Regions from separate parts of the Serpentinicella sp. ANB-PHB4 genome, predicted to be linked through region 4. Evidence: riboswitches for the same ligand, from Rfam matches in the RefSeq annotation. Region 4 holds a riboswitch; each other region holds the start of a gene.
What was found. Region 4 has a riboswitch for cyclic di-GMP ahead of RH915_RS10425 (hypothetical protein). Riboswitches for the same ligand answer to the same signal wherever they lie in the genome.
Positions count from the first base shown of each region.

Region 1: linked by a shared signal. The riboswitch ahead of RH915_RS01325 (GspE/PulE family protein) and the one ahead of RH915_RS10425 (hypothetical protein) in region 4 are both predicted to bind cyclic di-GMP.
Region 2: linked by a shared signal. The riboswitch ahead of RH915_RS05070 (hypothetical protein) and the one ahead of RH915_RS10425 (hypothetical protein) in region 4 are both predicted to bind cyclic di-GMP.
Region 3: linked by a shared signal. The riboswitch ahead of RH915_RS05485 (Flp family type IVb pilin) and the one ahead of RH915_RS10425 (hypothetical protein) in region 4 are both predicted to bind cyclic di-GMP.

Region 1 is NZ_JAVKGO010000001.1:245,537-248,667, reverse strand. Features, by position in the region: gene RH915_RS01325 (GspE/PulE family protein) at 1-1,598, opposite strand, end outside; cyclic di-GMP riboswitch class II at 1,684-1,766, opposite strand; gene RH915_RS01320 (PilW family protein) at 1,959-2,480, opposite strand; gene RH915_RS01315 (PulJ/GspJ family protein) at 2,500-2,826, opposite strand; gene RH915_RS01310 (hypothetical protein) at 2,865-3,131, opposite strand, start outside.
Region 2 is NZ_JAVKGO010000004.1:115,113-118,243, reverse strand. Features, by position in the region: gene RH915_RS05080 (voltage-gated chloride channel family protein) at 1-515, opposite strand, end outside; gene RH915_RS05075 (DUF1657 domain-containing protein) at 654-860, opposite strand; cyclic di-GMP riboswitch class I at 1,161-1,248, shown strand; gene RH915_RS05070 (hypothetical protein) at 1,301-1,795, shown strand; gene RH915_RS05065 (DUF5667 domain-containing protein) at 1,831-2,502, shown strand; gene sigI (RNA polymerase sigma-I factor) at 2,705-3,131, shown strand, end outside.
Region 3 is NZ_JAVKGO010000005.1:8,391-11,521, reverse strand. Features, by position in the region: gene speD (adenosylmethionine decarboxylase) at 1-247, opposite strand, end outside; gene RH915_RS05490 (hypothetical protein) at 401-1,171, shown strand; cyclic di-GMP riboswitch class I at 1,277-1,362, shown strand; gene RH915_RS05485 (Flp family type IVb pilin) at 1,525-1,689, shown strand; gene RH915_RS05480 (A24 family peptidase) at 1,764-2,267, shown strand; gene RH915_RS05475 (TadE/TadG family type IV pilus assembly protein) at 2,272-2,673, shown strand; gene RH915_RS05470 (pilus assembly protein TadG-related protein) at 2,686-3,131, shown strand, end outside.
Region 4 is NZ_JAVKGO010000016.1:181-3,311, forward strand. Features, by position in the region: gene RH915_RS10410 (hypothetical protein) at 29-496, shown strand; gene RH915_RS10415 (ribonuclease domain-containing protein) at 558-740, shown strand; gene RH915_RS10420 (barstar family protein) at 759-1,265, shown strand; cyclic di-GMP riboswitch class I at 1,615-1,702, shown strand; gene RH915_RS10425 (hypothetical protein) at 1,690-2,052, shown strand; gene RH915_RS10430 (hypothetical protein) at 2,067-2,705, shown strand; gene RH915_RS10435 (hypothetical protein) at 2,776-3,120, shown strand; gene RH915_RS10440 (hypothetical protein) at 3,124-3,131, shown strand, end outside.

The DNA of each region.
Region 1 (3,131 bases), on a different contig from region 4:
ATCATACCTTGATTTACTGCCGCATCTCTAATCTCGTCTATTGTGGCTTCTTTATCTATTAATATTCTTAAATCTTTATTAATTGCCATCACTTCGTGTATAGCAATTCTCCCCTTATACCCCGTTTCGTTACAATGGCGACACCCAGTACCTTTATGTAAGGTTACTGTTTCATCTGCCTGTTTATATAATAATTCTTTTTGTAATGGATCTGCTTGAAAGGATATTTTGCATTTTTCACAAATCCTTTTTACTAGTCTTTGGGCAACAACACCCACTAATGACGATGATACCAAATAAGATTCTAGCCCCATATCTACAAGTCTAGTTACGGTTGATGCTGTATCATTGGTATGCATTGTACTTAATACTAAATGACCTGTAATAGAGGCTTTTACGGCTATCTGTGCGGTTTCTGCATCACGAATTTCTCCAATCATAATGATGTCAGGATCTTGCCTCAAAATAGACCGTAGTGCGTTTGCAAAGGTCATACCAGCTTTATTGTTTACCTGAACCTGATTGATTCCATTAATTTGATTTTCAACTGGGTCTTCGACGGTAACAATGTTTTTATCTGGTGTACTTATTTCTTGTAGGGTTGTATACAGGGTGGTACTTTTACCACTACCGGTTGGTCCTGTTACAAGAATAATCCCGTTAGGATTTTTAATTATATGATCAAATAACTTTAGGTTATGATCTGTAAAGCCTAGCTGTTCCTTTGTCATATTGAAATTTTCTCTGTCAGAAATTCTTATAACAATTTTTTCTCCATGCACTGTTGGTAATACTGAAATACGTAGGTCAATGGGTTTATCTTCAACATGGGTTTCAATACGACCGTCTTGAGGAATTCTTTTTTCTGCAATATCCATTTTTCCCATAATTTTAATACGGGTGGCAATAGCTGAGTGGGTTGATTTTTCTGGCTTCATTATTTCCTGTAAGTCACCGTCGATTCTTACCCGGACTTTTACATGGTCCTCAAAGGGTTCTATATGTATGTCACTTGCCCTCATTTTTACCCCTTGTTTTATAAGGGAGTTAACAATCCGAACTATCGGGGCATTGTTAACTTCACTGAGGGTTTCGTCGTCAATGTCTTCTTCATTTATATCAAAACTTTGTTTAAACTCTTTAAAGGCGTCCTCCGCTGTGTCTTTTTCATAGTACTGATTTATTGCGGATAAAATTTCCTGCTTAGTAGCTATTACCGGCTCTACATCAAAACCCGTGGCGATTTTAATATCATCTAAGGCGAAAATATTAAGGGGATCTGTCATTGCAACGGTTAATTGATTATCCTTTCTATCAATAGCAATTAAAAAGTATCTTTTCGCTAATTTTTCATCTATTAAAATTGGTATTTCTGGATCGATAAAGGTTTGGTTTAAATCAACATAAATAAAACCTAGCTGTCTTTCGAGGGTTTCAACAACCTGTTTTTCCGTTACGAAGTTTTCATCTACTAGGATTTCTCCTAGTTTTTTCCCTGTTACTTTCTGTAAGTGAAGAACATGGTAGAGCTGCTCAGTTGTAATATGACCCGCTTCTATGAGTAAATCTCCTAATCGTTTCCGTTTAGAATTGTTCATGAGCCCCTCCTTATTGATGTGAATTTTAACATATTAGTGGTTTAATATTCTGATATTTGTTGTTTAAAAAAACCAAAAACATTTAGGTATTTTTGGTCGGTTACGCCACTACATCCTCACAGCTTAAGCGTCCAAATACACCTGTGATTCATCTGTTCCTAAGTTAGCCTCAAATTAAAAATACTTTAGGCAAACTTTTTTATCAAGTTGTTTGTATATCAAGCACTTTTATTTGGAAAATTTATACTTTGCATGCTTTTCCTTGAGAATTTTGCTTCTTTTTTGTATATTATTCTACACTGCTGTAGGATTCCCTTCTCAAAAAAGTGAATTTATATAGGTAAAATATGTTATTGTATATCACTTCGAAAATTTTATGACGTTGCCTTTGTTTTCCGTATCTAGTTTTGCGTTGGTTAATGCTACTTTTGTAGTCAGACTAAAGCTTTCGTTGTTTTTGTTTCCATTTAGTTCGATTTTTAATAAATTATCACTACTAGAAAATATCTCTTGATCATCTATTTGTACATTTTTTAATAAGGAATGTTTTTCCCCTGTGGATGCTTTATACTTGAGCTCCCCGTTTTTATAATAAATATAATTGTAGCCTTGTTCCAAGCTTTGTTCGAAGTCTTGTTCGAAATCCTGAATATTTCCCTGTAAATCTACACTTCCTGCATTCCTTACTTCCCTTGTTATAAATTGGGTAGCAAACCTTAGGTCTGATTGTATTTGATACTGTTGATCACTTCTACTAAATGCTGTAATACCAAAGGAAAACATGGAAATCGTTAGTCCACCAATTATCGAAACAATTGCCATGGCAACAATTAATTCTACCAATGTAATGCCTTTGTTATTTTTGATAATTTTTTTATACATAAGTGGCTAACTCCTTTCCTTATTGTTCATTCGGTACAAATGGTACAAAGTATTTTATATTTCCTTCTTTGATCCAAGTTCCGTTAACTTTAATTTTTCCGTCTTCTTTGTCGCCAAAACGTATTGTCATTGATTCAACTTCGCCATCTGAGGTTCCTGCACTAATGGCAGATTCAATTTCTTGCTGGGCTTCAAATGCTACGGTTGTACGGTGGCCCCCACGAAAAACATGTCTAAATCCAAAGGTCAAAATAGGAATGAGACTCACCATGATTAGACCGATAAGTGCTAAGGAAACCAATACTTCAATTAGTGTAAGGCCTTTTTGATTCATTTGTTTTTTCATGGTGGGCATTCTCCTTTCAGGGTTGATTTAAAATTAAACTAATTTATATAAACCTTTCGATCATGGGAATAAGTTATAGTTGCATCACCTGAGGGTATTGGTTCTAAATCACCATCTTCATTACCGAAAGAAGGATGTGTTACAGAGGAGCCACTTTGAATCCTTACATCCCCTTTGGCATAAATCGAACCCGTTAGGTTTCCACCTGTATTAAGTAATGTCTCTATATTAGACTCATTAATAATATTTATATTTGCTCCACTTCCACCGACCGTAAGCTGAACAGTATTGCTTCTGTTGTGTAG
Region 2 (3,131 bases), on a different contig from region 4:
ATAGGGGCACCAAAAGCAGAACCAAAACCGCCACTTATCCCACTGATGATTAAAATTTTACGATCTATTCTGTTAATCTTAAATAGTCGGTTCACTCCCTCGGATATACTTGCACCCATCTGTATAGCGGCTCCCTCTCTTCCTGTTGAGCCTCCTAGTAGATGTGTGATAAAAGTACAGAAAAAGACGATAGGACCCATCCGTAAAGGAATTTCACCTTGCCCGTGATGAATATGTTCAAGAACCAAATCGTTTCCTTTGCGAGAACCTTTACCATAATACATGTAGATATAACCGATAATAATACCTCCAACAGGAAGTAGCAATAAGGTAAAGGGGTTTGCTTCTCGTATATCTGTTAGAAAGTCATTAAAATTTATTAGTACAGTTGATGTGAAACCTACAACTATACCAATTAGGCTCCCCCATAGAACCCACTTTGCAAGAGTAAAAATAAAAGTTATGTGCCTTACCTTCATTGTGTCAGTAAAAAACTTATTATTTAAACGACCCATAATAGTAGTGCTCCTTTGCTAGCTGGTCTATCAATACTGGTTAAAAAAATATAAAAAAGCTATATAGCTTTAAATTTACAACTTTTAAATTTAAAATTTAGTAGTTAAATGAAGGTACATTTTATATAACTATCTTAGTTAGCTGTTTTTGTTTAGATTATTATTTTCATTTAAGTACTCCAAACGTGCATTGAGAAACTGTACATGCTTTTCTATATCGCTTTTCATATTATTAAACATATCTTTCGCCTGTTGCTCCTCTGTAGATTGGGCCATTAGAGCATAGTTACCTTTAACGACTTCACAGTATGCAATTACTTTTTCTAAATCTGCCAGAACTGTCACTAAAGTCACCTCCCTTAAGATATTGTAACCAAACTATTTATAAAAAATGACATACAATTGGAAGATATAGATTACTGAAATATTTAGATCTAAGCTTTGCATATGTAAGTTGGTAATAAATAAAACAACTAATAAAATAGTCTCTTATTTTAAGTTATTAAAAATTATTAAAGAGAAATAAAAATTATATTAAGAATAAAAGAAAAGTATCTTCTTAAATATAAAACTAAAAATTTAGAAAAAAATCTTTAAAGCCCCCTTAAAATTTAAGGACTATTCGTATAGATAGTAAAACAGCATATAAAAATAAGGCAAAACCATTGAAAGGTGGTGACGCAAAACTACAGGGACTACGGGTCATTTATACCCTTGTTAGCCAGTTGCACAAATATAAAACAATAAGAGCTTATTTGCTTTTAGAAAGCGTTTGAGGTGAATTCATGGTAAAAAATAAAGTTTTTCTTTTAACATTAATATTGATACTTTTGATAGCATCCGGTTGCTCAAAGAAACATGTTGATACAGAAAATCAAAATATTCAAGAGAAAGCAGTTTTATATGAGAATATAGATTTAGGTTTTAGAGTATTTGAATCATCTCAGTGGAATGTGGGAGAAGAGTCAACTAATGGATCATTTAATGTTACCTTTGAAAACAATAAGTTAAAAGCCATTGTCACAATTCTTACAAGTGAAAAAAGTGTTGACGAAATTAAAAATGACTTAAAAACAGGAACAAGAAAAGCAAATATAATTCAAGACACAAAGGATTCCTTAATCTTTGAATCAGAAAGGAAGGAAAGTATCCGAACAGAAATCTACATAAAAGATAATCGAGCTAATAAAGGAATTATTACCTTTATGACCCCTGTTAAAGACTACGAAAACAACAAAGACGCGATTGATGAGTTTAGAAGAAATCTTCAATTCTTCTAATTAATATTATAAGAAAAATAGAAAGGATGGTTTATATGAAAAAGCTAATTGTTACTAGTATGGTAGGGGTTTTATTGATAAGTGGAACAGTGTATGCTGATGAACAACAAGAAGTTCTAACCCCAGAGTCAGAGTTATACGAAACGATCCGATTGATTGAAAATAATGAATATGAGCTGACAGAGGCATATGAAGAGAAGGCTCTTTTACAAGATGAATACGCTGATAGGCGTCTGGAGGAAATGGAAGAAGTACTAAAGGAAGAGGATCAGGAAGCTGCTGAGAGATTGATAGAAGATTATAATGAACACATAGAGGAAATCAATAAAAATCTTGAGTTAGGAAGAGGGCTTGGGAATGACATAACTAATGTAGAGTCTTTAGTCGCACAAAATTCTTTAAAACGCAGCGAAAACCTTTCCACTCTTTTAGAAAGAGAAGATATCCCCGAGGAAGCTAAAGAAGGTATTTCAAAAGCTATAGAAAATCAAAACCAAGTAAGTGAACGCTTAGCGGAAGCTTTAGAAAAAGCTAGTCAGGCAAGAGAACAGGCTGAAGAAAGAGCAAATGAAGCCAGAGAACAAGCTGAAGAAAGAAACACTCAAGCGAGAGAACAAGCTGAAGAAAGAGCGGTTGAAGCGAGAGAACAAGCTGAAGAAAGAGCTAATCAAGGCAGAGGGAGAGCTAAGGAAAGAGAAGAAAGATAAATTATATCTAATGAATTTTGGACAATTAAATACAAAAATTGGAGATAGGCTGAAGTACTAAAAATTAAGACAAATAGTAGAAACCATTTTAAAATTGTAGTAGACTAAATGCCATAAGCTAAATGATTAAATTCTAGTGCTTATGGCATTTAATATAAATACTAGAGGGTCAACAAAAACGTCACAGTAGGAGTTATTATAAATGGCTGATAAATCTATCTTTCAACAATTCATTATACAAGCGAAAAATGGAAGTGAAATAGCCCGTGAAAATATTATTTCTTACTACAAGCCATATATCATTAACACTGTTGGACATCTAAGTAAAAGGTATATTACTTGGAGTGATGAAGAAGCCAGTATTGGCCTTATTGCATTCAACCGAGCCATTGACAGTTACGATGACCAAGGGGGCAGATCCTTCCTCAATTATGCCTATCTCCTAATTAAAAGAGATTTGATCGACTATTATAGACGGGAAAAACCAAGACAACACATTTCGATGAATTATAGTACAGAAAAAAACGATATTACTAATAATCAAATGGAAGTTAAGAACTCCTTTGAGTCTTTTCATCAAACACAAGAAACACAGGATTTGGTAGAAGAAATTTTAGAATTAGACCGTA
Region 3 (3,131 bases), on a different contig from region 4:
CACTAGCACCCTGAGGATCATAATCTTGCTTAGCGATATTTAAAACATTTGCTCCAATAATATTTGCAACATTGGTCAAAATATTAGTAAGTCTATCTGCATTATACTGCTCATCAATATACTCGATATAACCTTTACGATCTTCTTCAGTTTTGGCATAGCATATATCGTAAATATTAAAACTCAAAGTTTTTGTTAAATTATTGAAGCCATAAAGTTTAAGCTTCTTTATAGATTTAATTTTCATTTATTAAGCACCTCATTTTTATATATTTTGCATTATAGAACATATATGTATTATTCCATAATACAATAATTTTTATTAGGTGTATAGATATTATCGACAAAAAAATACTTTTTGAATATTTGAAATTAAGTAATATAGATGGGAGATATAAAGGTGAGAATACAGTACACGAGAAGATGGGTTAATTTAGTTACTTTTATATTACTAATTATTACAAATATATTAGCTAATTATTTAAAACTTAATAATCAAACAACGGGTGAAGTAGCAGATAAATTCCCTACTTATTTTGTGCCTGCCTCATTTACTTTCTTAATTTGGGGATTAATATATCTTCTGTTATTATCTTTTACTATATATCAATTTAAACGAAGGAATAAAAGAAACCCATATATAGTCGCAGTAGGGTACTGGTTTTCTTTAAGCAATATTTTAAGCAGTTTATGGTTAGTTTTGTGGCACTACGAAGTTATTGTATACGCTTTCTTTACAATGATTGCTTTAACTATAACATTAGTAAAAATCTATTATAATATTATTACCTGCAGGTACAGAGCGAAATTAACGGATAATATATTAGTTAAAGTACCTTTTACTATGTATCTCTCATGGATTAGTTTTGCAACAATTGCCAATTTAGATATTCTTTTGTACTCGTTAGATTGGAATCAATGGGGTTTATCTAAAGAAGCTTGGTTTATTGTATTATTAGGACTCGTAACAATGCTTATATCCTTTCTACTGTTATTTAGAAAAGATATGATATTTTGGTTAGTTTTTGCATGGGGATTTTGGGGAATAAGAAGTCGTTTCCATGATGTTGGATTAATAAGAAAAAGCATAACAGTAGCATTCATTGTGATAACCCTGTTTTGGGTATTAACTTTCATCAAAAAGAGAAAAGATAGAAATATCTTTCGTTAATCCCAAAAAATATTAGTACTCTAGGCTTATCAAATTTAGGTATAATGATTGATTTACTCCAATGCATTATATGAATATAATGTAACTAAGAACAAAGCACAACTAAATAATCATTGGCAAAGCTACTGAAAGGTAGTGACGCAAAGCTAAAGGGGCTAAGGTGGTTTCCACTATGCCAGCCAGTTGCGAGGGTATATCATTAAGCATCCTGTACTAACAACCCCACTCGTCAACTGATGAGTGGGGTATTTTGTTAACAGGTAAACATTTTTCGAAATGTACCCCAGCGGCTGTTCATCCTAAGCAAGAGCGTAAGATGAGCAAAAAAACAAAATTTTAAGGGGGTAAGATTTATGAAATTATTTAAAAGATTATGGAAAGAAGAAGCAGGTCAAGGAATGACAGAATATGGGCTAATCATAGGGATCATTTCAGTAGTACTTATAACTGTATTAGTAGCCTTTAGAGGAAAACTAACGGAAATATTTGAATCTATTACCAACAGCACAGAGATATAGTGATGAGATAATGCTCTAGAAAAGGCCCTACTGAATCAGTAGGGCCAATTTTTTCACAAAAGGAAGTGTTTCTTATGATTAACGTAGTACTTATATTAATAGTACTAATTTGTCTAGTAACTGACTTAAAAGAAAGAAAAATATACAATAGTCTATTATTACCAGGAGTAATCTTCGGAATGGTATTAAATATATATGAATTAGGCTTTGAGGGCGCTCTACTTACTTTATCCGGGTTTGTATTGGGATTGATATTACTAATTGTTCCTTTTTATTACAATGGCATAGGTGGTGGAGATGTCAAATTACTAGCTACAATTGGAGCCATAAAGGGACCGGAATTTGTTTTTTATACATTTATAATTATGGGTGTAGCTGGTGGTGCTATAGCACTGGGCATTCTAATATATTACAAGAGTTTGTTAAGTACTTCAAAAGGTTTATTAACGGGAGTTAAAGTAATGATTACATCTAAGTTCAGTGTAATGTCATTTAACAATGATGAAAAAAAATACTCGTTTCCATATGGTGTGCCTATTGCTATTGGTGCAATTGTTGGGCTTATAATATTGGGGTGATTAGATGATTAACCTATTTAAAAAAAATAATGAAGGGCAAGCATTAGTAGAGTTAGCATTAGTTTTACCAATCCTATTGCTATTAGTTTTTGGAATAATAGAATTTGGTAGGGTTTTTGGCACATATCTAATGGTAACCCACAGTGCAAGAGAGGGTGCTAGGGCAGCAGCAGTGGGTGCATTAGACGAAGAGATAAAGGCTTTAGTCGAGGAACGAACCTCTGCATTACATCTAAATAAAGATAAAGTAAATATTCATATTACACCAGGTGAAATATATAGAAGTAGAGGGGATGGTATTTCTATACAGGTTGAGTATCCTCTTAAAATACACCTACCCATCATTTCGATTTTTATAGGTGATTCATATAATGTCAAATCTCATATTACCATGCGTATGGAGTAGGAGGTGGATATGATGAAAAAAATAAATAGAATTCTTGAAAATGAAGAAGGTAGTGCACTAATAATTGTAGCAATACTAATGATTGTTTTTATTGGATTTGTGGCCCTTGTAGTTGATGCGGGCCTATTATACCTAAATAAATTTCAAATAACAAATGCCACTGATTCAGCTGCGTTAGCAGCAGTTCAAGAACTTCCACATAATCCATACAGAGCTGTTGAGGTTGGAAAATCATTTGGAGAGAAAAATGGGCTACATGAAAGTACTATTTTAATTGATATAATTAATAATAATCATTCCGTTAAAGTTACGACTAAACGTAGGGTAGAATTTCTATTTGCGAAGGTTTTAGGCTTCTCAACAGGACAAGTAGAAGCTGTTGCTATAGCAGATGTTGCCCCAATCGTTGGACTAAGAGGGGCTGTACCATTAGGGGTAGAAGACTATGATTTCACTTT
Region 4 (3,131 bases):
GCCGTCCCAATTACACCATGGGGCTCTGATGGATGCGCTTAGCTCAGGAGGCGGAGGAGGTGGAGGCAGTCCCCCACCCCCAACGAGAGAAGAGCGAAGGGATAGCTTTAATAGTGGTGCAGGAAGAAGGCCTTCAGGTGGGGCGAGCAATACAATAATTCTTTACGACCCCTCGAAAGAAGCAGCTAGAGAAGATGCATTAAGACAACAGTACAACAGTGCAGATAATTTTTGGCAGAGAGGTTTAGTAGTTGGAAAAGCAGCTATCAATTCATGGGGGAAAAGATACAGATATGCGAAAGCTAACTATCAAGCTAATATATATAATAGAACTGGTATAAGTCCAAATGTATCAGGGGCCGCTTTGGATACAGCAGCTTTTTATGCCGGTGGGAATGTGCTGTTTGGTGGTGTAGCTAGTGGAGTTAGGTCTTTAAGGGGTATAGGCGGGAATGTAGGAGGTAATGTTAGTGTTCCCCAAAAGGCTAAAATATAGTTAATCAAATACAAAAAAATAGAGGTGTAGCTCCCAGGGGTGGGGTTATAAAGGTGGCAGAGTGTTTAAAAATGATGGTAGGGGTGGTGGTCAGGTTCTACCAAAAAAAACAACATACAGAGAATATGATGTTAATCGATATATAAAAGGGCAAAATAGGGGCGGAGAAAGGGTAGTTATAGGAAAAGATGGATCAGCGTGGTATACTAATGATCATTATAAAACTTTTACTCGAATAAAATAATGTAATTGGGGTGTTAATTTGTTATTAAGGTTAAATGAACCATATTTTCATGTAGTGGTGGGAGCGGAAACAGAATTTATTGAGTTTTTAAAGTACAGACAAGTTACTTATAAATCAACAGTTGTTTCAAATCTTATTAAGGGTGATAGTTGTAAAACGACAAATGATTTTTATGATGAATTTTCTAGGGTTTTGCAATTTCCGGATTATTTTGGGTACAACCTTTCGGCCTTTGACGAGTGTTTAAATGATTTAGAATGGATTGAGGCAGATGGATATGGCTTATTTGTGAGCAATGCTCATCTTCTTCTAGTTGATAATGCAAAAGTACTAGAAGCAGTAATTAAATTATTGCATAACGCAGCGAGGGAATGGGCTAACGGTAGAGAATTTGATGAATTTGGAACTCCCCCTACTCCATTTCATATATTCTTACACTGTCCGATTGAAAATCAAAAGGAAATAAGGTTGCGGTTAAATAAAGCAGGGGTTAGTGAAGTTGAGGTTGAAAAAATAGTTCTATGATAGTGAGTTATATAATATTTGTGAATTGAAATTAGTTTTTTAAGATCTTAAGGGATATTAATTCCTTAAGGTCTTTTTAAACTTATAACGAAAAATCATTTAGAATAAATACAAATAGAGGACAGTAACTTTTATACCATCATATATGGAAAATATTTTGACATAAAAAGAGTAGTAATAATAAAAGATTAAAGGCAAAGGAATCTACAAATTATGGAAATAATAGGAATAAATAAAAATAAAACTATTGGTATATATTTAAAAAATTACTAATTAATTGAAGGATTTTTAAATAATTTGTCAAATATGGTATAGGTCAATAAAATTGCATGATAATTTTAAAACTATAAAAAGAAAAAGGCAAACCTGCTGAAAAGCGGGGGCGCAAAGCCACAGGTCTAAGGTAGATCTTCTGCTATGATGGTTGGGTTGCCGAATAGGTTACAAGTACCGACACCACAGTTACCGCAAAATTAATATCACTGTTACCCTAAAGCAGCCTGAATCATTTTGGCTGCTTTTTGTTTTTACCTTTATCTCTAGAAGGAATGTTGGATATGGCAGAGAATTTGCAGCGGCAGTAACAGTAGATGCAGGCATTACAGTGGGCTCATCTGTTGCAGGTGCTATGATAGCCGGTGCTATGGCAGGTTCTTTTGCTCCAGGAGTCGGCACTATATTTGGAGCGGTAGTAGGCTTAAGTGCAGGCTTAATAGCTAATGCAACTATAAGAAAACCTGCTATAAATCAAGTGAATTCATTTTTCGGTCGATTCAGAGCAAGGTAGGAAGGTGATGAACAATGCATAAGATTATAGAAGAAAAGCTAGATTCATGTATAGTTGTCAAAAATCAAAGGTATGAATTAAAACTTAAAATTTTTGAGCCTACTGAAATTAGAAAGTTAATACCCTGTTTATTTGTTAGCAGCTTATTTCCTGTATTTTTTCTACTTTTTATACCTCCATCTCCAAGTGAGTGGATTTCTTTTAATAAAATTATTTTTATTCCGTATACTTTGTTAAGTGTTTTATTGTTTGTTTTTGCACAAAGGTTTAGAATTACTTTATTTTCTTATATGTCTTTTAGTAATACTCTAATCACACTAAACTTTTTAGTTTTAGGTTTACAAGCAATGAATCAATTAAATCTAAAGTCAATTGTAATAATAGGGGTGACATATGGAATAAATTTAATTTTAATTATTTTAAATAGAGAAAAAATATTAATCTGGGTAACTAACTCAGGCGGAAATGAAATAATATTTCCAGTGATGGTAGCTACTATAGGAGCAATTGCAGGAAGGATCATTTACTTATTTGTTCCAGATTTAGCACTCACAATAGGCGGTTTAGTTTTCGTTTTTTCCTCTTATATATTTTTAATAGGTATCCCTTTGAATTTATATAAGTGGTACTTATTGAAGAAAGAAGGTCTATAGGAGTTGGCTAAGCCAACTCCTTACTTATAAGGTTTTAAAAAACAAGCTCTGTCGATATCGCGAAACAGTAATGGCGACTACAGGTGCTTTTGCTGCGGGAATAGATCTTTTTGGCAGACTAAAAGGAGTTACAAAAACATCAGCAGTAACTATATCAAGTAGATTTTTAAGAAGAACTGCCGTAGTTGGTGCAGCATTAAACGTATTAGATGGGATAAATGATTTTAATAGAGGAAAAAGAAGAAGAGGAGCAGGAAAGATATTAGCTGGGGGAGCAATGGCTGTTGGTTTAGTTGCTGGGGCAGTAACGGCGCCAGTATGGGCCCCTTATGCTGTGGCTGGTGGAGCCGTAGTTGGTACCGGAATTGCTACCTACGATGCAATCCAAGCTTGGAGAAGGAGAAGGAGGGGTTAACAGATGAAATG